2 regions of the Streptomyces sp. NPDC029014 genome follow, and region 1 is predicted to be linked to the other one. Evidence: riboswitches for the same ligand, from Rfam matches in the RefSeq annotation. Region 1 holds a riboswitch; the other holds the start of a gene.
What was found. Region 1 has a riboswitch for glycine ahead of gcvP (aminomethyl-transferring glycine dehydrogenase). Riboswitches for the same ligand answer to the same signal wherever they lie in the genome.

Region 1 (9,984 bases):
TCAACGGGCAGCGGCTGACGGCACTGTCCGCCATCCGGGCCGCGGGTGACGCGATACTGGTCGACAACAGGCCGCTGGTACCGCCGTACGAGGTGCTGGCGGTGGGGGACAAGAAACGGCTCGGCACCGTGTTCCAGGACTCCGTGGACGGCCAGTACCTGCACGTGCTCCAGGAGAGCTACGGGATCCGGTACTCGCTGACCCCCGTGGACGACGTGCGGCTGCCCGCCGCGTCCAGCCTGACCGTACGGACAGCCACAGCAGAAGAGCCGAAGAAGGGTGCATCGTGATCGCGGTACTGGGCCTCGTGGCCGGAGTGGTGGTCGGACTTCTGGTCCGGCCCGAAGTGCCGGCCGTCGTCGAGCCGTATCTGCCGATCGCCGTGGTGGCGGCGCTGGACGCGGTGTTCGGAGGTCTGCGCGCGATGCTGGACGGCATCTTCGTGGACAAGGTCTTCGTGGTGTCGTTCCTGTCGAACGTGGTCGTGGCCGCGCTGATCGTCTTCCTCGGCGACAAGCTGGGCGTCGGCTCCCAGCTGTCCACGGGCGTCGTGGTCGTCCTCGGCATCCGCATCTTCTCCAACGCCGCGGCCATCCGCCGGCACGTGTTCCGGGCGTGAGGCCGATGAGTACGAACGACACCCCGCCCGACGAGCCGAAGGGCCCCGAGCAGCCCCCGCGGGAGACCCGGCCGGGCGGCCAGCCGCAGCCGGGGGAGCAGCCCGCGCCCCGGCCCGGGAAGCCGGCGGCCGAGCCCGCCGAGCCCGCCGAGCCCATCGAGCCCGCCACGCCCAGCGAGCCGACCGAGGCCGCTGAGCCCACCGGGCCCGCCACGCCCATCGGGCCCGCCACGCCCACCGGGCCCGCCACGCCCGCCGGGACGGAGGGAACGGACGGGCCGGAGACCACCGGGCGGCAGCGACTCGCGGCCGGGCTGTGGCCGCCGCGCGTGAGCCGGGCCCAACTGATCGTGGCGCTCCTGCTGTTCGTGCTGGGCCTGGGTCTGGCGATCCAGGTGCGGTCGAACAGCGACTCCAGCGCGCTGCGCGGGGCCCGTCAGGAGGACCTGGTCCGGATCCTCGACGAGCTGGACGGCCGGACCAAGCGCCTGGAGGACGAGAAGCAGCAGCTGGAGGACCAGCGCAAGGAGTTGGAGAGCAGTTCCAACCAGGCCGAGGAGGCGCGCCGGCAGACCGTCGAAAAGGAGCGCCAACTGGGCATCCTGGCCGGTACGGTGGCGGCGCAGGGGCCGGGCATCACACTGAAGATCACGGATCCGAAGGGCCAGGTGGAGTCGGACCAGCTGCTGGACGCGCTCCAGGAGCTGCGGGCCGCGGGCGCCGAGGCGATCCAGATCAACGGGGTGCGCGTGGTGGCGGGCTCGTACTTCTCGGACGAGGGGGGCCACATCGCCATCGATGGTAAGAAGATCACACAGCCCTACGAGTTCAAGGTGATCGGCAAGCCACAGGATCTGGAGCCGGCGTTGAACATCCCGGGCGGTGTGGTGCAGACACTGGAGAAGGAACAGGCCACTGTTGCCGTCACACGGTCGGCGAAGATCGTTGTGGATGCCTTGCGGGCTGCGAAGCAGCCTGACTACGCTCGGTCGTCATCGTCGTGATGCGGGGCGGAGAGCGGAGGGTCCTGCGCGGGCTGGTGCCTGCGGGGGGTCGACGCACTGAAGTCGTGGCGCGTGGTGGAAACTGTCTGGTGGTTGCGGACGTTGTGAGGATGTCCGGGTCGGCAGGTATGTGCATTCGGAGTTCGTCCTGCCCCACGGGCGGGTCTGTTTCGTTCAAGGGGAATCGCCCGTGAAGTTGTTTGAGAAGTTGTTCGGTAAGAAGAACCGCGAGGAAGCCGCCGCGGCAGAGCCCCGTGCGGGGCAGGGGGAGACGCAGGTCCAGGGGGATCGGCCGCTCTTCCGGGACGAGGTCGCGGGTGCGGGTGATGTTCCGGGCGCGTCGGGCGCGTCGGCTGTTGACCCTGCCGGTACCGGACGCATAGGTTTCGGGGAATCATCAACCTCGAGTACGGGTGGAGGGTTTGCGCCCGACCCGTATGCCACCGATGCCTCCGCGGGGTACCCGCGGCACGAGGAGCCGTCCATGTCGGCCGAGCAGGTTTGCAGCAGGTGCGGCCACCGCAGCGATGCGGCCAGCCGGTTCTGCTCCAACTGCGGGGCGCCGCTTCGGGCGGGTCTGACGCCGGAGCGTGCCTCGGAGACCACGTCCACCATCTCGATCTCGGGCCTCGAGGCCTACGAGGCCGAGGTGTCGGGACAGCACGTGTCGTCGGCGCTGTCCCCCGAGGCCCAGGCCGCGGTGGAGGCGCTGCCCGCGGGTTCCGCCCTGCTGATCGTGCGGCGCGGCCCCAACTCGGGCAGCCGCTTCCTGCTGGACGGTGAGCTGACCACGGCGGGCCGGCACCCGCAGAGCGACATCTTCCTGGACGACGTCACCGTCTCCCGGCGGCATGTCGAGTTCCGCAGGAGCCAGGACGGCGGCTTCACCGTCGCCGATGTCGGCAGCCTGAACGGCACGTACGTCAACCGTGAGCCGATCGACTCGGTCCCGCTGCACAACGGCGACGAGGTGCAGATCGGCAAGTACCGGCTGGTCTTCTACGCCAGCCTGCGGGGCGTCTGACCCTTCCCGGACTCCGTCCGGGGGGAACCCCAGGGAGGTCCTGTGCTGCGTACTCCGACGGGCGGTGCCGGGAACGGCACCGCCGCCTCGGCCGGGCGGCTGGTGAGCATCGGCACGGTGCTCACGATGCTGCGCGACGAGTTCCCCGAGGTCACGATCTCGAAGATCCGTTTCCTGGAGGCGGAGGGGCTCGTCGAGCCCAGACGCACGCCCTCCGGATACCGCAAGTTCAGCACCGCGGACGTCGAGCGGCTGGGCCGCATCCTCCGCCTGCAGCGCGACCACTACATGCCGCTGAAGGTCATCCGCGAGCAGCTGGACGCGCTGGACCGTGGTGAGCAGGTGCGGATCCCGGCGCCCGCGTCGCACGGGGACGCCGCGGAGCCGGCCGCGGCGGCCGGAGCCGGGTCCCTTGCGGCCCGGTCGGGGCGTGAACTCCCCGCCGGTACCCGCGTCGGCCGGGCCGAGCTGATCGCCGCGGCCGAGGTGGGCGAGGCCCAGTTGGCCGAATGGGAGTCGTACGGGCTGCTCGCGGAGGCTCCGGGCGGCGGGTACGACGGTGATGCGCTGACCGTGGCCCGGCTGGTGGCCGATCTGGGCCGGTTCGGGTTGGAGCCCCGCCACCTGCGGGCCATGAAGGCGGCCGCGGACCGGGAGGCGGGCCTCGTGGAGCAGGTCGTGGCTCCGCTGCGACGGCACCGCAACCCCCAGACCCGGGCCCATGCGGAGGCCACCGCGAGAGAGCTCGCGGGGCTGTCCGTACGGCTCCACGAGGCGCTGGTGCAGGCGGCCCTCGGGGTGCGGCTGCACTGACCGGCGCGGCCCCGACTACCCAAACCTGCCGGGCAGGTCCTAGGGTTGCTTTGTGAACGAGCTCGATGTTGTGGGTGTCCGGGTGGAAATGCCCTCCAACCAGCCGATCGTGCTCCTGCGTGAAGTGGGAGGCGACCGGTACCTCCCCATCTGGATCGGACCGGGGGAGGCGACCGCGATCGCCTTCGCGCAGCAGGGCATGGCCCCTGCCCGTCCGCTGACCCACGACCTGTTCAAGGACGTGCTGGAGGCGCTGGGCGAAGAGCTCACCGAGGTCCGGATCACGGATCTGCGGGAGGGCGTCTTCTACGCGGAGCTGGTCTTCTCCAGCGGGGTCGAGGTGAGCGCGCGGCCGTCCGACGCCATAGCGCTGGCCCTGCGGACGGGAACGCCGATCTACGGCAGCGACGGCGTGCTGGACGACGCCGGAATCGCCATCCCGGACGAGCAGGAGGACGAGGTGGAGAAGTTCCGCGAGTTCCTCGACCAGATTTCGCCGGAGGACTTCGGTACCGGCCCGCAGCAGTGAGACATCGGTCTTGTCAAAGCCGATGAGACCTTCGCCCCATTCAGTTAACCTTGCCCCTTCGAAGGGCACGGGAAACCACTCTCAGGGTGATTATCACTCGGCGTGCCGAGTGTGGCGATCGTTGACGCACCCCTGGTGACTGCCTACCTTCGAGGGGGCAGGTCAAGGACGGAGGGTCGGCGTGAGAGTCACGGGCGACGGTACGACCGGGGGCATCCCCGCACGGAGTGACGGTGGGCCGTACCCGCTCCTCGGGAGTACGACAGGCTCCGCGCGCCGCCAGCCGGAGACCTCGCCGACGGCGTCGGACGGCGGCTCCCAGACGGCCGAGCAGGTGGGCTACCGCGGACCGACCGCCTGCGCGGCGGCCGGCATCACGTACCGGCAGCTCGACTACTGGGCGCGGACCGGGCTGGTGGAGCCCACGGTGCGCCCCGCGTACGGCTCCGGGACCCAGCGTCTGTACAGCTTCAAGGACGTGGTCGTCCTCAAGATCGTGAAGCGTTTCCTGGACACCGGCGTCGCCCTGCAGAACATCCGCAACGCGGTGCAGCACCTGAGGGAGCGCGGTTTCTCGGACCTGGAGCGCATGACGCTGATGAGCGACGGCGCCTCCGTGTACGAGTGCACCTCGCCGGAGCAGGTGGTGCGGCTGCTCCAGGGCGGCCAGGGGATCTTCGGCATCGCCGTGGGCGTGGTCTGGCGGGACGTGGAGAAGGCCCTGTCGCAGTTGCACGGCGAGCGGGTCGACACCGGCGAGACCGTGATCGGGCACAACCCGGCCGACGAGCTGGCGGCCCGCCGCAACCGGGCCGGTTGAACCCCGCGGATCCCGTCCGCCGCCCGTCGCCCGCCCGGCCTCGGCATTGTCAGTGGCGTAGGGCAGCATCGGTGCCGTGAGATCCGCGCCGACCATCCTCCATCTCGACATGGACGCCTTCTACGCCTCGGTGGAGCAGGCGTCGAAGCCGAGCCTGCGCGGGAAGGCCGTGATCGTCGGCGGGCTCGGGCCGCGCGGGGTGGTGGCCACCGCCTCGTACGAGGCCAGGCGCTTCGGGGTCCACTCGGCGATGCCGACGGCCCAGGCCAGGCGGCTCTGTCCGAACGGCGCCTACCTGTTCCCCCGCTTCGAGCTGTACCGCTCGGTCAGCGACATCGTGATGGGCCTGCTGCGGGAACTCTCCCCGCTCGTGGAGCCGCTGAGCCTGGACGAGGCCTTCGTCGACCTGGAGGCGGGCGGCAGCGCCCGGGACGCCCGGTCCGCCCGGGAGACCGGGGAGAAGTTGCGGGCGGACATCCTGGCCGCGACGGGCCTGACCGGCTCGGTGGGACTGGCCGGCTCGAAGATGCTCGCGAAGGTGGCCTCCGAGGAGGCCAAGCCGGACGGGCTGCTGCTGATCGAGCCCGGCACCGAGCGGGAGCTGCTCGCGCCGATGTCGGTGCGCACCCTGCCCGGAGTGGGGCCCGCCACCGGGGAGCACCTGCGGCGGGCCGGGATCACCACGGTCGGGGAGCTCGTCGAGGCCGGGGAGGACGAGCTGGTCCGGCTGATCGGGCGGTCGCACGGGGTGGGGCTGTACCGGATGGCCCTGGGCCTGGACGACCGGCCCGTGGTCGCCGAGCGCGACGCGAAGTCGGTGTCGGTGGAGGACACCTTCGACGTGGACCTGCACGACCGGATCCGGATCCGGACCGAGGTGCAGCGGCTCGCCGACCGGTGCGTGCAGCGGCTGCGGGCCTCCGGGCACTCCGGGCGCACGATCGTGCTGAAGGTGCGGCGGTACGACTTCTCGACGCTGACCCGCTCCGAGACCCTGCGCGGGCCCACGGACGATCCGGCGGTCGTGCGGGAGGCCGCCGCGCGGCTGCTGGAGGTGGTGGACACCACCGGCGGGGTGCGGTTGCTGGGCGTGGGCGTGACCGGGCTCGCGGACTTCACGCAGGAGGACCTGTTCGCACAGTCCCGGGCCGCCGCCGAAGCCGCCGAAGCCGCCGGGGGTGCGGACGACGCCCCCGACGAGGGGTCCGGGCCGGAAGGGCCCGAAGGGCTTGCGGGGGCCGGCGGGGGCGAGGGCCCGGAAGGGGCGCAGGAGGCCCCTGGGACCGTTGAGGGACACGGGGGGACCGGTGCGACCACCGGGTCGGCCCAGGAGCCGGAGCGGGCCCGTGAGCGGCACTGGGCGGCCGGGCGTGACGTACGGCACGCCGTCTACGGACCGGGTTGGGTGCAGGGCAGTGGCATCGGGCGGGTGACGGTGCGGTTCGAGCAGCCCGGATCGGCCCCGGGCAGGGTCCGCACCTTCCAGGTGGACGACCCCGATCTGGAGCCGTCCGATCCGCTGCCCCTGGTGGGGCGGGCCGCCGGGTGACCGGGGCGGGTCGGGCTACTCCTCGCCCTGCTCGCCGTTGGCGACGTGGCCGAAATCACCGTTGAACGTGAAGTCGGAGGGGAGGGAGACGTCCAGCCCGTAGTGGTGGTAGAGCTGCAACTCCTGTTCGGGGGACAGGTGGCGGCCCACGCCGAAGTCCGGGGCGTCCTTGATCAGGGAGCGCTCGAACGGGACGTGCAGGGTGTCGCCCACCAGCTCGCTCGGCTCCAGTGGGACGAAGGCGTCCCGACTGAACAAACCGGTCCGGACGGCGGCCCACTCCGGGACGCCGGTGGCATCGTCGAGGTAGACCTCGTCGACGGTTCCGATCTTGGTGCCGTTGCGGTCGAACGCCTTGCGGCCGATCAGGCTGCGGGGATCGATATCTGTCTGCACGGTCCCTCCACGTGGTCGCAACTCCTCCGTAATGACTACAAAAGGCCATTTCCCTGGAGGGGGCCACTCGAGGGAGGTCCGGGAACCTCGCTGGTAGGCTGGGTGGTGGCTGCTGACCCTGTGCGGGAGAGTCCTCCACCGATTTCTACGGAGGCGCCGAAGGAGCAAATCCTCCCCGGAATCTCTCAGGCATACGTACCGCACGGACGAGGCCACTCTGGAAAGCAGGGGCGGTGCCGGGCCCGTAGTGCCGGTTCCACCCCTCACCGACGGTGAAAGCCGGCCCCCGTGGACGACCTCCGCAGGAGCCGGTGAAGCTCTCAGGTTGAGATGACAGAGGGGGAGGCCGTCCGGGCGCCCGCGTCGTGGTGCCCCTCGCAGGTCGTACGACCCAGGAGGCCTCCGTACATGACCGCCAACCGCATTCCGCTCTCCCAGCTGGAGCGAGGCATCCCCTTCGAGCAGCGCCACATCGGCCCGGACGCCGAGGCGCAGGCCAAGATGCTCGCCCACGTGGGCTACGGCTCGCTCGACGAACTGACCGCCGCCGCGGTACCGGACGTCATCAAGACCGCCGAGGCGCTCAACCTGCCCGAGGCGCGGACCGAGGCCGAGGTGCTGGCCGAGCTGCGCGCCCTGGCCGACCGCAACCAGGTCATGACCTCGATGATCGGTCTCGGCTACTACGGGACCTTCACCCCGCCGGTGATCCTGCGCAACGTGATGGAGAACCCGGCCTGGTACACCGCGTACACGCCGTACCAGCCCGAGATCTCCCAGGGCCGCCTGGAAGCCCTGCTGAACTTCCAGACCGTCGTCGCCGACCTGACCGGCCTGCCGACCTCGGGCGCCTCCCTGCTCGACGAGGGCACCGCCGCCGCCGAGGCCATGACCCTGGCCCGCCGCGTCGGCAGGGCCAAGGGCAACGTGTTCCTCGTCGACGCCGACGCCCTGCCGCAGACCATCGCCGTGATCGAGACCCGCGCCGAGCCGATCGGCATCGAGGTCGTCGTCGCCGACCTGTCCGCCGGCATCCCGGCCGAGATCGCCGAGCGCGGCGTCTACGGCGTCCTCGTCCAGTACCCCGGCGCCTCCGGTGCCGTCCGGGACATCAAGCCGGTCATCGACCAGGCCCACGAGCTCGGCGCGATCGTCGCCGTCGCCGCCGACCTGCTCGCGCTGACCCTGCTGACCTCCCCGGGCGCCCTGGGCGCGGACATCGCCGTCGGCACCACCCAGCGCTTCGGCGTCCCGATGGGCTTCGGCGGCCCGCACGCCGGCTACATGGCCGTCCAGGACAAGCACGCCCGCTCGCTGCCCGGCCGCCTCGTCGGCGTCTCGGTGGACGCGGACGGCAACAAGGCGTACCGCCTGGCCCTGCAGACCCGCGAGCAGCACATCCGCCGCGAGAAGGCCACCAGCAACATCTGCACCGCGCAGGTGCTGCTCGCCGTGATGGCAGGCATGTACGCCGTCTACCACGGCCCCGAGGGCCTTAAGACGATCGCCCGCCGCACGCACCGCTACACCGCGCTGCTGGCCGCCGGTCTGACGGCCGGCGGGGTCGAGCTCGTGCACGGCTCGTACTTCGACACCCTGACCGCCCGGGTGCCCGGCAAGGCCGCCGAGGTCGTGGCCGCCGCCCGGGAGGGCGGGGTCAACCTGTTCCAGGTCGACGCCGACCACGTCTCCGTCTCCGTCGACGAGACGACCCTGCGCGCCCACATCGAGGCCGTCTGGGCCGCCTTCGGCGTCACGGCGGACATCGAGGCGCTGGACGGGACCGCCGCCGACGCGCTGCCCGAGGGCCTGCTGCGCTCGGACGCGTACCTCGCGCACCCGGTCTTCCACCAGCACCGCTCCGAGACCGCGATGCTGCGCTACCTGCGCAAGCTCGCGGACAAGGACTACGCGCTGGACCGCGGCATGATCCCGCTGGGCTCCTGCACGATGAAGCTCAACGCGACCACCGAGATGGAGCCGGTGACCTGGCCGGAGTTCGGCCAGCTCCACCCGTTCGCCCCGGTCGAGCAGGCCGAGGGGTACCTCACGCTCATCAGCGAGCTGGAGGAACGTCTCTGCGAGGTGACCGGCTACGACAAGGTCTCCATCCAGCCGAACGCGGGCTCCCAGGGCGAGCTCGCCGGCCTGCTCGCCGTCCGCGCCTACCACCGCGCGAACGGCGACGAGCAGCGCACCGTCTGCCTCATCCCGTCCTCCGCGCACGGCACCAACGCAGCCAGCGCCGTGATGGCCGGTATGAAGGTCGTCGTCGTCAAGACGGCGGACGACGGCGAGGTGGACACGGACGACCTGCGCGCAAAGATCGAGCAGTACCGCGACGAGCTCGCCGTGCTGATGATCACCTACCCGTCCACGCACGGCGTGTTCGAGGAGCACGTCGCCGACATCTGCGCCCAGGTCCACGAGGCCGGCGGCCAGGTCTACGTCGACGGCGCCAACCTGAACGCCCTGGTCGGCCTCGCCAAGCCGGGCCACTTCGGCGGCGACGTCTCCCACCTGAACCTGCACAAGACCTTCTGCATCCCGCACGGCGGTGGCGGTCCGGGCGTCGGCCCGGTCGGTGTCCGGGCCCACCTGGCCCCGTACCTGCCGAACCACCCGCTGCAGCCGACCGCCGGCCCGGAGACGGGCGTCGGCCCGATCTCGGCCGCGCCGTGGGGCTCGGCCGGCATCCTGCCGATCTCGTGGTCGTACGTGCGCCTGATGGGCGGCGAGGGCCTCAAGCGCGCCACCCAGGTGGCCGTGCTCGGCGCCAACTACATCGCCAAGCGCCTGGAGCCGCACTACCCGGTGCTCTACACGGGCCCGGGCAACCTGGTGGCGCACGAGTGCATCATCGACCTGCGTCCGCTGTCGAAGGCGACGGGTGTGAGCGTGGACGACATCGCCAAGCGTCTGATCGACTACGGCTTCCACGCCCCGACCATGTCCTTCCCGGTGGCCGGCACGCTGATGATCGAGCCGACGGAGTCCGAGGACCTCGCCGAGATCGACCGGTTCTGCGACGCGATGATCGCCATCCGCGCCGAGGTCGAGCGGGTCGCCTCCGGCGAGTGGCCGGTGGAGGACAACCCGCTGCGCAACGCCCCCCACACCGCGGCGGCGCTGGGCGGCGAGTGGCCGCACGCGTACACCAGGGACGAGGCCGTCTTCCCCGGCGGCGTCTCGGCGTCCGAGAAGTACTGGCCGCCGGTGCGCCGCATCGA
Region 2 (9,984 bases), on a different contig from region 1:
AGTTGCGCAGGTCCACCAGGACCAGGTGCACGTCGGTGCCGCCGGTGAGCACGTCCACGCCCACGGCCTTGACGTCGTCCTGGACCAGGCGCTCGGCGATGATCCGCGCGCCGGTCAGGGTGCGCTCCTGGCGCTCCTTGAACTCGGGCGAGGCCGCGACCTTGAAGGAGACCGCCTTGGCGGCGATCACGTGCTCCAGCGGACCGCCCTGCTGGCCGGGGAAGACCGCGGAGTTGATCTTCTTGGCCAGCTCCTGGGTGGAGAGGATCACGCCACCGCGCGGACCGCCCAGGGTCTTGTGCGTGGTGGTGGTCACGACGTGGGCGTGCGGCACCGGGTTCGGGTGCAGGCCCGCGGCGACCAGGCCCGCGAAGTGGGCCATGTCGACCATCAGGTACGCGCCGACCTCGTCCGCGATCCGGCGGAAGGCGGCGAAGTCCAGCTGGCGCGGGTACGCCGACCAGCCGGCGACGATCAGCTGCGGCTTGGTCTCCTTGGCGAGGCGCTCGACCTCGGCCATGTCGACCTGGCCGTCCTCGCCGACGTGGTACGGGACCACGTTGTAGAGCTTGCCGGAGAAGTTGATCTTCATGCCGTGGGTCAGGTGACCGCCGTGGGCCAGGTTCAGGCCCATGATCGTGTCGCCCGGCTTCAGCAGCGCGAACATCGCGGCGGCGTTGGCCTGCGCACCCGAGTGCGGCTGGACGTTCGCGGCCTCGGCGCCGAACAGCGCCTTGATCCGGTCGATCGCGATCTGCTCGACGACGTCGACGTGCTCGCAGCCGCCGTAGTAGCGGCGGCCCGGGTAGCCCTCGGCGTACTTGTTGGTCAGGACCGAGCCCTGGGCCTCCATGACGGCGACCGGAGCGAAGTTCTCCGACGCGATCATTTCCAGGGTGGACTGCTGGCGCACGAGCTCGGCGTCGACGGCGGCGGCGACGTCCGGGTCGAGTTCGTGCAGAGGGGTGTTCAGAACGGACATCAGGATCCCCTGTGGTCAGTTACTTACCGGCGGTGAGCTGGTCGTACTCGTCGGCGGAGAGCAGGTCGGCCGGCTCCTCCGAGACGCGGACCTTGAACAGCCAGCCGCCCTCGAACGGAGCGCTGTTCACGAGGCTCGGGTCGTCCACGACGTCCTGGTTCGCCTCGACGACCTCGCCGGTGACGGGGGAGTACAGGTCGCTGACCGACTTGGTCGACTCCAGCTCGCCGCAGGTCTCGCCCGCGGACACGGTGTCGCCGACCGCGGGGAGCTGGGCGTAGACGACGTCACCGAGCGCGTTGGCCGCGAACTCCGTGATGCCGACCGTGGCGACGCCGTCCTCGGCGGCCGACAGCCACTCGTGCTCCTTGCTGAAACGCAGCTGCTGGGGGTTGCTCATGACCTGATTCTCCTGGATGCGGGGGAGTGCGAACGAACAGTGGTCTTGCGTGGTGAGACGCGTCGGACGGCGGCCGGCGGCCGCCGCCGCACGGGCGCTACTTCTGCCGCTTGTAGAAGGGCAGGGCGACGACCTCGTACGGCTCATGCGTACCGCGGATGTCCACGCCGACGCCGGAGGTGCCGGGCGCGGCGTGGGCCGCGTCCACGTACGCCATCGCGATCGGCTTGCCCAGCGTCGGGGACGGGGCGCCGGAGGTGACCTCGCCGATGACCTCCCCGCCGGCCACGACCGGGAACCCGGCGCGCGGGACGCGGCGGCCCTCGGCGACCAGCCCGACCAGCTTGCGCGGCGGCTTGGTGGCGGCGCGCTCGGCGGCGGCCTCCAAGGCGGCGCGGCCCACGAAGTCGCCCTCCTTCTCGAACTTCACGACCCGGCCCAGACCCGCGTCGAACGGGGTCAGGGCGGTGGTCAGCTCGTGCCCGTACAGCGGCATGCCCGCCTCCAGGCGCAGCGTGTCGCGGCAGGACAGGCCGCAGGGCACCAGGCCGGCGCCCGCGCCCGCCTCGGTCAGCGCCTGCCACAGCTTGACGGCGTGCTCGGGGGAGACGAACAGCTCGAAGCCGTCCTCGCCGGTGTAGCCCGTCCGCGCGATCAGGGCGGGGACGCCCGCGACCGTGCCCGGCAGGCCGGCGTAGTACTTCAGGTTGTCCAGGTCGGCGTCGGTGAGCGAGGCCAGGATGCCGGGGGACTCCGGGCCCTGGACGGCGATCAGCGCGTACGCGTCGCGGTCGTCGCGGACCTCGGCGTCGAAGCCGTCGGCACGCCCGGTGAGGGCGTCCAGGACGACCTGGGCGTTGGAGGCGTTGGCGACGACCATGTACTCGGTCTCGGCCAGGCGGTAGACGATCAGGTCGTCGAGGATCCCGCCGTCCTCCTGGCAGATGTGCGTGTAGCGGGCGCGACCGACGCCGACGGTGGAGATGTTGCCGACCAGGGCGTAGTCCAGGAGCTGCACGGCCTGCGGACCGGTCACGGTGATCTCGCCCATGTGGGAGAGGTCGAAGAGGCCGGCCTTGGTGCGCACGGCGTTGTGTTCGTCGCGCTCGCTGCCGTACCGCAGCGGCATGTCCCAGCCCGCGAAGTCGGTCATGGTCGCACCGAGCGAGCGGTGCAGCGCATCGAGGGCGGTCAGGCGGGGGGCAGTGCTCATGGGTGTGGCTCCCGGGTCCCAGGGCATGACATGACGAGGACGTTCCTCCCCATCTGTCATCGGAACCTGAGAGGTTCGCCGAGAGTCCCGCGGGAACGGGAACGCCGACTTGCACCTTGGGTGGAGCACGCCCCGGTCCGTCGCGGGGGACGGTAAGGGCGCGGCTCGCTTTTCAGATCTGCCTCATCCACGCGGTACGGGGCCTGAGAGATTCAAGGGAGGTACTTGCTCCTTCGGCGCCCGGACGAGGCCTCGCGGCCTGCCGGGACTCTCCCGCGCGGATTCAAGCGGCCGGTATGCAGTTGGTCCAGATGGCGCACATCATTGCACGCCGCTGCGCGAATCGGGTGGGTGGGACCGAAAGACTGTGTCATTCGCTCATTCGCCGCCCCGGCCCGCGGTGTCCGGTGGTCGGACAGGGCGGCCGGAACCGGTCCCTGGGAATTACCGTCTCTTTACACTCAGTGGGCATGGGGTCTTCGAGGCCCGACACGGGGGAGGCGATCTTGTGCGGAGATTCGGAGTTCTGGCGACCGCCGGGACCGCGGACGGGGTGCCCGCCCAGCGGGCCCGCGAGCACCACGGACCGGTGCGCGACCTGCGCGGTCGGGGCGACCTCGGGCCGTGCCGGCTCGGCTTCTCCGAGGGGGACATCGTCGTGGTGTCCGGCCTGCCCGGCGGTGGCAAGAGCACGCTGATCAAGCGGGCCGCCGAGGGCGGCGGCATCGACTCCCAGGACGTGCGCGAGCGCTGGGAGCGGCGCATGCCCGCGACCCTGCCGTACGCCGTCTACCGCCCGCTGGTGCGGATCGCGCACTACTGGGGGCTGTGGTCGGTCCTGCGCTCCGGTGCCTCGGTCGTCGTCCACGACTGCGGAACGCAGCGCTGGGTGCGCGGGCTGCTGGCGGCGACCGCGCGGCGCCGCGGGCGGGGCCTGCACCTGGTGATCCTGGACGCCACCCCGCACGAGGCCCTGTCCGGCCAGGCGGCGCGGGGCCGCGGCGTGTCGGCGTACGCCTTCGCCCGGCACCGGGCCGCGGTGCGCCGGCTGGTGCGGGCCGCGGAGTCGGGCCCGCTGCCGGCGGGTTGCGCCTCCGTGGTGCTGCTGGACCGGGCCGCGGCCGCGCGGCTCACCCGTATAGCCTTCCGGCCCGCGGAGGCCGGCGGGGCCTGAACTCTGGCGGGGCGGGGCGGGGCGGGCCCGGTTCGGGGGCCCGGCCCGGGCGGCTACGCTCGCCGGTACACGGCGCGACAAGCGGAGGCGGAGATGCACGGCGGCGGTTGGCCGGAGAACGAGCTGGAGCAGGTGCTCGGAGCGGCCCTGGGCGTGCCCGACGCCGGCCCGAGGATCGTCGAGGTGCTGGGCCGGAGCCGGGTGTGGGTCCCGCTGCCCGGCGGGGGCGGCCCGGACAGCCCCTCCCTGACCCTGCCCACCATGGAGATCGACGGGGCGGCGTACGTCCCCGTCTACAGCTCCGAGGCCCAGTTCCGCGCCTGCGTCGGCCCCGCCATGGACTTCGCCGTGGCCCCCGCCGTCGAGTTCGCCCGCGGCCTGCCCCCGCAGCTGGGCATCGCCGTCAACCCGGAGGGCGCCGTCGGCGTGCCGCTGCCCCCGCCCGCCGTCGCCCAGCTGTGCCGGATCGGCCGGACCGAGCTCGACGGGCCCGCCAGCGGTGGCCGCGTCCGCCTCTTCGAGCCCGACTGGCAGGACGACCCGGTGGACTTCCTGGCCGCGGCGGCCGAGGAGTTCCGGACCACCGGCCTGGTCGTGGCCGCGCACCGCTGCCTCGCCAGCGTCGAGGGCGGGGACCCGGAGCTCTGCATCGGTGTCCGCCTGTCGAGACGGGATCCGGCCGCGCAGGACGCCCCGCGCGAGGCCCTCGCCCGGGCCCTGACCCGGGTTCCTTCGCCCTGGCCGGTGCAGCTGGTCCTGCTGGACTCGGCCGAGGACCCGGTGGTCGACTTCATCGTTACGCGCGTACGCCCCTTCTACGTGCCCTAGTGACGCTTAAGCTGGTGACATCTCCTGGCCGCACGGGTGGCCTGGACACGCGTGCGGACGAGGAGGGGTACCGGTGAGTGCGTCAGGCACTGCCGCGGCCGGGCAGGTCGAGCACATCATGCGTCAAGTGACTCCCGGGCGCTACGAGACCTACGAGTCACTTCTGCAGGCCCTCGCCGAGGGCCGGCTGTGGATGCTGCTCTGGCAGGGCAGCCCCGGCTCACCGGACGCCCAGTACGGCGGCATGGAGCTGGAGGGCCTCGGCTACGCGCCCTGTGTGACCTCCCCGCAGGAACTGGCCGCCAGCGGCTGGAACCGCGGCTACGAGGTGGTCACCGGCCGGGACATCGCCCGCGCCCTGTACCCCGACCGCTGGGGCCTGTGGCTCAATCCGCACGCCCAGGGCGGCGGTCTCGGCATTCCCTGGGCCGACCTGCGCCGGATCGCCACCGGCCTGGACCGGATGCCGGCGGGTCCGCTGCGGCTGTCCGAGCCCGCGCTGGAGCTCCCGCAGTTCTACGGGCTGCTGACCCAGCACGCGCACCGCACGCCGGCCGTCCGGTCGCTGCGCCGCGCCTGGGTGCAGCCCGCCCTGGGGTCGCCGTACCTCGCCGTCGGGCTCGACCTGTACGACGCCTCCGCGCCCGCGCTGCAGTCCGTACGGGAGATGATGCGCCAGTCCGTCGGCGCGGTGCCCGAGGGGGTGCCCGTGTGCACGGTGGCGCTGGCCGACGAGCACGACCCCGTCGCGATGTGGCTCCGGTCACAGACGCGCCCGTTCTACGACCGCGAGGGGCAGGCCCCGGCCTACTGACCGGCAGCTGAGACGACCGCGCCGCACGACACTCCGGCCGCGGGGAACGCACCGTTCCCCGCGGCCTTCTTCTTGTCCGGATTTCTTCGCTGATGCGTACCCAAAAGACCTACACCTACCGCGAGTTGGGCGCGTTGTCCGATTGTGCACCGAACGGACGGTGTTGCTCCGCTGAGCCGACTCCGCAGTCCGGATAACGGGAACCCGACCCTCACATCACGGTTGCGCATCCATTCATCTGCGGGTCTGGCGGCTGATCGCGGCGCCGATGAAGACTCCCCACCCAAGAGCCGCCGGGTCCCCGCGGAAACGGTTCGGCTCCCTGCACGTCGCTTGTCGTTCCGCACCGCTTCTCGCGTACTTCCGCACGGCTTTCCGCACGGCACCCGCACCTCATCCGCACCGCAGCAGCACCGCTCCGAGCGTGGCCGGGCATGCCCGAAAACGCACCGAGCACCACTGCACCTCCCGCACTTCCTGCACCTTCCGCACTTCCTGTACTTCCTGCACCTTCCGCACCTTTTTCAGTCCTGCGTGTCACCACGCACAAGAGCGCCACTCCGCACCAACGCCGCCACAGCGGCGGGCATGGGCCGGCAACCCGTCGGCCGAGAGGGGTCCCACCACGATGACGGCACCACTGCACGACGCGAGCGCGGAACCAACCGCACCCGTGGCCGTAGCCGACGTCCCTGCGAAGGCCATCGAAGGCCGCTCGCCCGGCCGTATCGCCTGGATGCGGCTCAAGCGCGACAAGGTCGCGCTCACCGGCGGCGTGGTCGTGATCCTCCTGATCCTCGTGGCGGTGTTCGCACCGCAGATCGTGAGCCTGCTGGGCCACCCGCCCAACGAGTTCCACGAGGACATGATCGACCCGGACCTCGGCACGCCGCTCGGTTCCTGGGGCGGCATCAGCTCCGACTTCCTGCTGGGCGTCGAACCCACCAACGGGCGCGACGTGTTCAGCCGGATCGTCTACGGCGCCCGCATCTCGCTGGTCGTCGCCTTCCTGGCCGCCTTCGTCTCGGTCGCCATCGGCAGCCTGCTCGGCGCCCTCGCCGGGTTCCTCGGCGGCTGGGTGGACGGCGTCATCAGCCGCCTGATGGACCTGCTGCTGGCCTTCCCGCAGCTGCTGTTCACCATCGCACTGGTCTCGGTCGTCCCCAACTCCCTCTGGGGGTTCGAGGGTTCGGGCGTCCGGATGGGCGTGCTGATCGTTGTGATCGGCTTCTTCGGATGGCCGTACATCGGCCGTATCGTCCGCGGCCAGACGATCTCGCTGCGCGAACGCGAGTACGTGGAGGCGGCGCGCAGCCTCGGCGCCGGCCGCGGCTACATCCTGGTCAAGGAGCTGCTGCCCAACCTGGTCGCGCCGATCCTGGTCTACGCGACGCTGATCATTCCGACCAACATCCTGACGGAGGCGGCCCTCAGCTTCCTCGGCGCCGGCGTCAAGCCGCCGACCGCGTCCTGGGGAAAGATGCTCTCCGACGCCGTCCCCATCTACCAGGACGACCCCATGTACATGGTGGTCCCGGGTATGACGATCTTCATCACCGTCCTGGCGTTCAACCTCTTCGGGGACGGGCTGCGTGACGCACTCGACCCCAAGGGCAGCTGAACCGCTCCACCGATTCACCCACCTCTGGAGGTTGGACCAACGTGATCCGCAGAAAGCAGGCCCTCGCGATCACCGCCGTGATCGCCGCGCTGTCGCTGACCGCCGCGTGCGGCGGCAACGACGGCGACAAGAAGACCGAGGGCAAGGGCGCCGGCGGCGCCGCCTTCAACGCCGCCACCACCGGCATCGTGAACCCGTCCACCGAGAAGGGCGGCGAGCTCAAGCTCTGGTCGCCGCAGGACGTCGACTACCTCGACCCGGCGCGTGCCTACTACGGCTTCGTGTGGAACATGCAGCGGCTCTACGTCCGCCAGCTGCTGGCGTACGACAGCAAGCCGGGCGAGGCGGGCACCAAGCTGGTCCCGGACCTCGCCGAGGCCCTGCCCGTGCTCAGCAACGAGGGCAAGACGTACACCCTCAAGATCAAGGACGGCGTGAAGTTCGAGGACGGCACGCCGATCACCTCGAAGGACATCAAGTACGGCGTCGAGCGCGTCTTCGCGCAGGACGTGCTGTCCGGCGGTCCCACCTACCTGATCGACCTGCTCGACCAGGGCCAGAAGTACCCCGGCCCGTACAAGGACACCGACCCCAACAAGATGGGTCTGAAGTCCGTCGAGACGCCGGACGACAAGACGATCGTCTTCAACCTGGCGAGCGCCAACTCCGACTTCAGCTACCTGCTGGCCATGCCGTCCTCCTCGCCGGTCCCGGCGGGCAAGGACACCGGCGCCACCTACACCAACAAGCCGGTCTCCACCGGCCCGTACAAGGTGGAGAGCTTCACCGCCAGCAAGGGCGCGACCTTCGTCCGCAACGAGAACTGGGACCCGAAGACGGACCCGATCCGCACGGGCCTGCCGGACAAGGTCACCTTCACGGTCACCACCAACCCGGACGACATGGACGCCCGTCTGCTGTCCGGCGACATCGACCTCGCCGTCGACGGCACCGGTGTGCAGCAGGCCGCGAAGAACAAGATCCTCAAGGACGAGAAGCTCAAGCAGAACGCGGACAACCCGTTCACGGGCTACATCCGCTACTTCGCCTTCCCGCAGACCGTCGCGCCGTTCGACAACATCGAGTGCCGCAAGGCCGTCATCTACGCGGCCGACCCGAAGTCCCTGCAGACCGCCCGCGGCGGCCCGACCAGCGGTGACCTCGGCGCCAACATGCTGCCGCCCGGCATCCCCGGCTCCGACAAGTCCTACGACCCGTTCGGCCTGACCAAGGGCCAGCCGCAGGAGGCCAAGGCCAAGGAGGCCCTCAAGGCCTGCGGCAAGCCGGACGGCTTCGAGACCGTCATCGCGGTCCGCAACAACCGCGCCCCCGAGGTGAAGACGGCCGAGTCCCTCCAGGCCTCGCTCGCCAAGGTCGGCATCAAGGCCACCATCGACCAGTACGACGGCAAGCTCTCCTCCTCCACGATCGGTTCGCCCGAGAACGTGAAGAAGAAGGGTTACGGCATCATCGTCATGGGCTGGGGCGCCGACTACAACTCCGGCTCGGGCTTCCTCCAGCCGCTGGTCGACGGCTCGTTCATCCAGCCGAACGCCAACAACAACTACACCGAGCTGAACGACCCCGAGGTCAACGGCCTGTTCGACAAGGCCGCCGCGGCCGCCACGCCGGAAGCCGCCGCCCCGTTCTACACGGAGATCAACAAGAAGGTCATGGAGAAGGCGCTCTACCTTCCCATCAATTTCGACAAGGCCTTCGTCTACCACAACCCGCGGCTGACGAACGTCTACTTCAACGACTCCCTCGGCAAGATCGACCTCGCCGTCATCGGCGTCGGCAAGTGATCCCGTAGGCCAGTCGCCACGTAACAACAGGCAAGTGCCTTCACCGCACATGCGCTAGTCCGAAGGGCAGGTGAAGGCCGCAGGCGGCGGCTGCCGTCCCCACGAGGGACGGCAGCCGCCCGCCCCGGGCGGCCGACTGCAGTGCTCGTCTACCTCATACGGCGACTGTTCAACGTCGTCGCCACGCTGCTGGTGGTCTCCGTGGTCACCTTCGGCATCTTCTTCGCGGTCCCGAAGATCACGGGCAGCGATCCGGCCCTCATGTACGCCGGCCGCGAGACCAACGAGACCGCCCTGGCGGGCATCCGCGTGAAGATGGGCTTCGACAAGCCCATCTCCGAGCAGTACCTGACCTTCGTCAAGGGCATCTTCGTCGGCCGCGACTACGACGGCGGCACCGAGGTCACCCACTGCGACGCGCCGTGCTTCGGCTACTCGTTCAAGACCGAGGCGCCCGTGTGGGACACCATGGTGGACCGCATGCCGGTCACCCTCTCGCTCGCCCTCGGCGCGGCGGTCATCTGGGTGCTCGCCGGCGTGGCGACCGGTGTGATCTCGGCGCTCAAACGCCGGACCGCCATCGACCGCACCGTCATGGTCGGCGCCCTCGCCGGCGTCTCCCTCCCCATCTTCTTCACCGGCATGGTGGCCCCCGCGATCTTCGTCTACAGCCTCGGCTGGCTGGACGTGTCCAACTACAAGCCCCTCACGGAGGATCCCGGGGCCTGGCTGAACGCCCTGATCCTGCCGTGGGTCACCCTCGCCTTCCTGTTCGCCGCCACGTACGCCCGCATCACGCGCGCCACGATGCTGGAGGTCCTCGGCGAGGACTACATCCGCACCGCCCGGGCCAAGGGCCTCAAGGAGGGCGTGGTCATCCGCAAGCACGCCCTGCGCTCCACCCTCACCCCGATCGTCACGATGTTCGGCCTCGACCTCGGCGGGCTCCTCGGCGGCGCGGTGCTCACCGAGACCACCTTCAACTTCCAGGGGCTCGGGACGGCGGCCGTCGCCGCCATCGGTCAGGGCGACCTCCCCGTGATCATGGGAGTCACCCTGCTCGCCGCGCTCTTCGTGGTGATGGCCAACCTGATCGTGGACCTGCTGTACGCCGTCATCGACCCGCGCGTGAGGCTGACGTGACCGA

Region 2: it holds a riboswitch for glycine, as region 1 does, so the genes downstream of both, gcvT (glycine cleavage system aminomethyltransferase GcvT) here and gcvP (aminomethyl-transferring glycine dehydrogenase) in region 1, are expected to answer to the same signal.

What each region holds. Positions count from the first base shown of each region.
Region 1 is NZ_JBVHVT010000122.1:6,055-16,038, reverse strand. It holds gene ACZ4VL_RS37545 (DUF881 domain-containing protein) at 1-290, shown strand, start outside; gene ACZ4VL_RS37540 (small basic family protein) at 287-619, shown strand; gene ACZ4VL_RS37535 (DUF881 domain-containing protein) at 625-1,623, shown strand; gene ACZ4VL_RS37530 (FHA domain-containing protein) at 1,706-2,647, shown strand; gene ftsR (transcriptional regulator FtsR) at 2,690-3,460, shown strand; gene ACZ4VL_RS37520 (bifunctional nuclease family protein) at 3,513-3,989, shown strand; gene ACZ4VL_RS37515 (MerR family transcriptional regulator) at 4,171-4,809, shown strand; gene ACZ4VL_RS37510 (DNA polymerase IV) at 4,886-6,358, shown strand; gene ACZ4VL_RS37505 (PRC-barrel domain-containing protein) at 6,374-6,754, opposite strand; glycine riboswitch at 6,868-6,965, shown strand; gene gcvP (aminomethyl-transferring glycine dehydrogenase) at 7,163-9,984, shown strand, end outside.
Region 2 is NZ_JBVHVT010000023.1:59,160-69,143, reverse strand. It holds gene glyA (serine hydroxymethyltransferase) at 1-982, opposite strand, end outside; gene gcvH (glycine cleavage system protein GcvH) at 1,002-1,382, opposite strand; gene gcvT (glycine cleavage system aminomethyltransferase GcvT) at 1,480-2,595, opposite strand; glycine riboswitch at 2,778-2,881, opposite strand; gene ACZ4VL_RS15235 (AAA family ATPase) at 3,104-3,769, shown strand; gene ACZ4VL_RS15230 (enhanced serine sensitivity protein SseB) at 3,863-4,597, shown strand; gene ACZ4VL_RS15225 (enhanced serine sensitivity protein SseB C-terminal domain-containing protein) at 4,671-5,411, shown strand; gene ACZ4VL_RS15220 (ABC transporter permease) at 6,040-7,032, shown strand; gene ACZ4VL_RS15215 (ABC transporter substrate-binding protein) at 7,074-8,837, shown strand; gene ACZ4VL_RS15210 (ABC transporter permease) at 8,979-9,980, shown strand; gene ACZ4VL_RS15205 (ABC transporter ATP-binding protein) at 9,977-9,984, shown strand, end outside.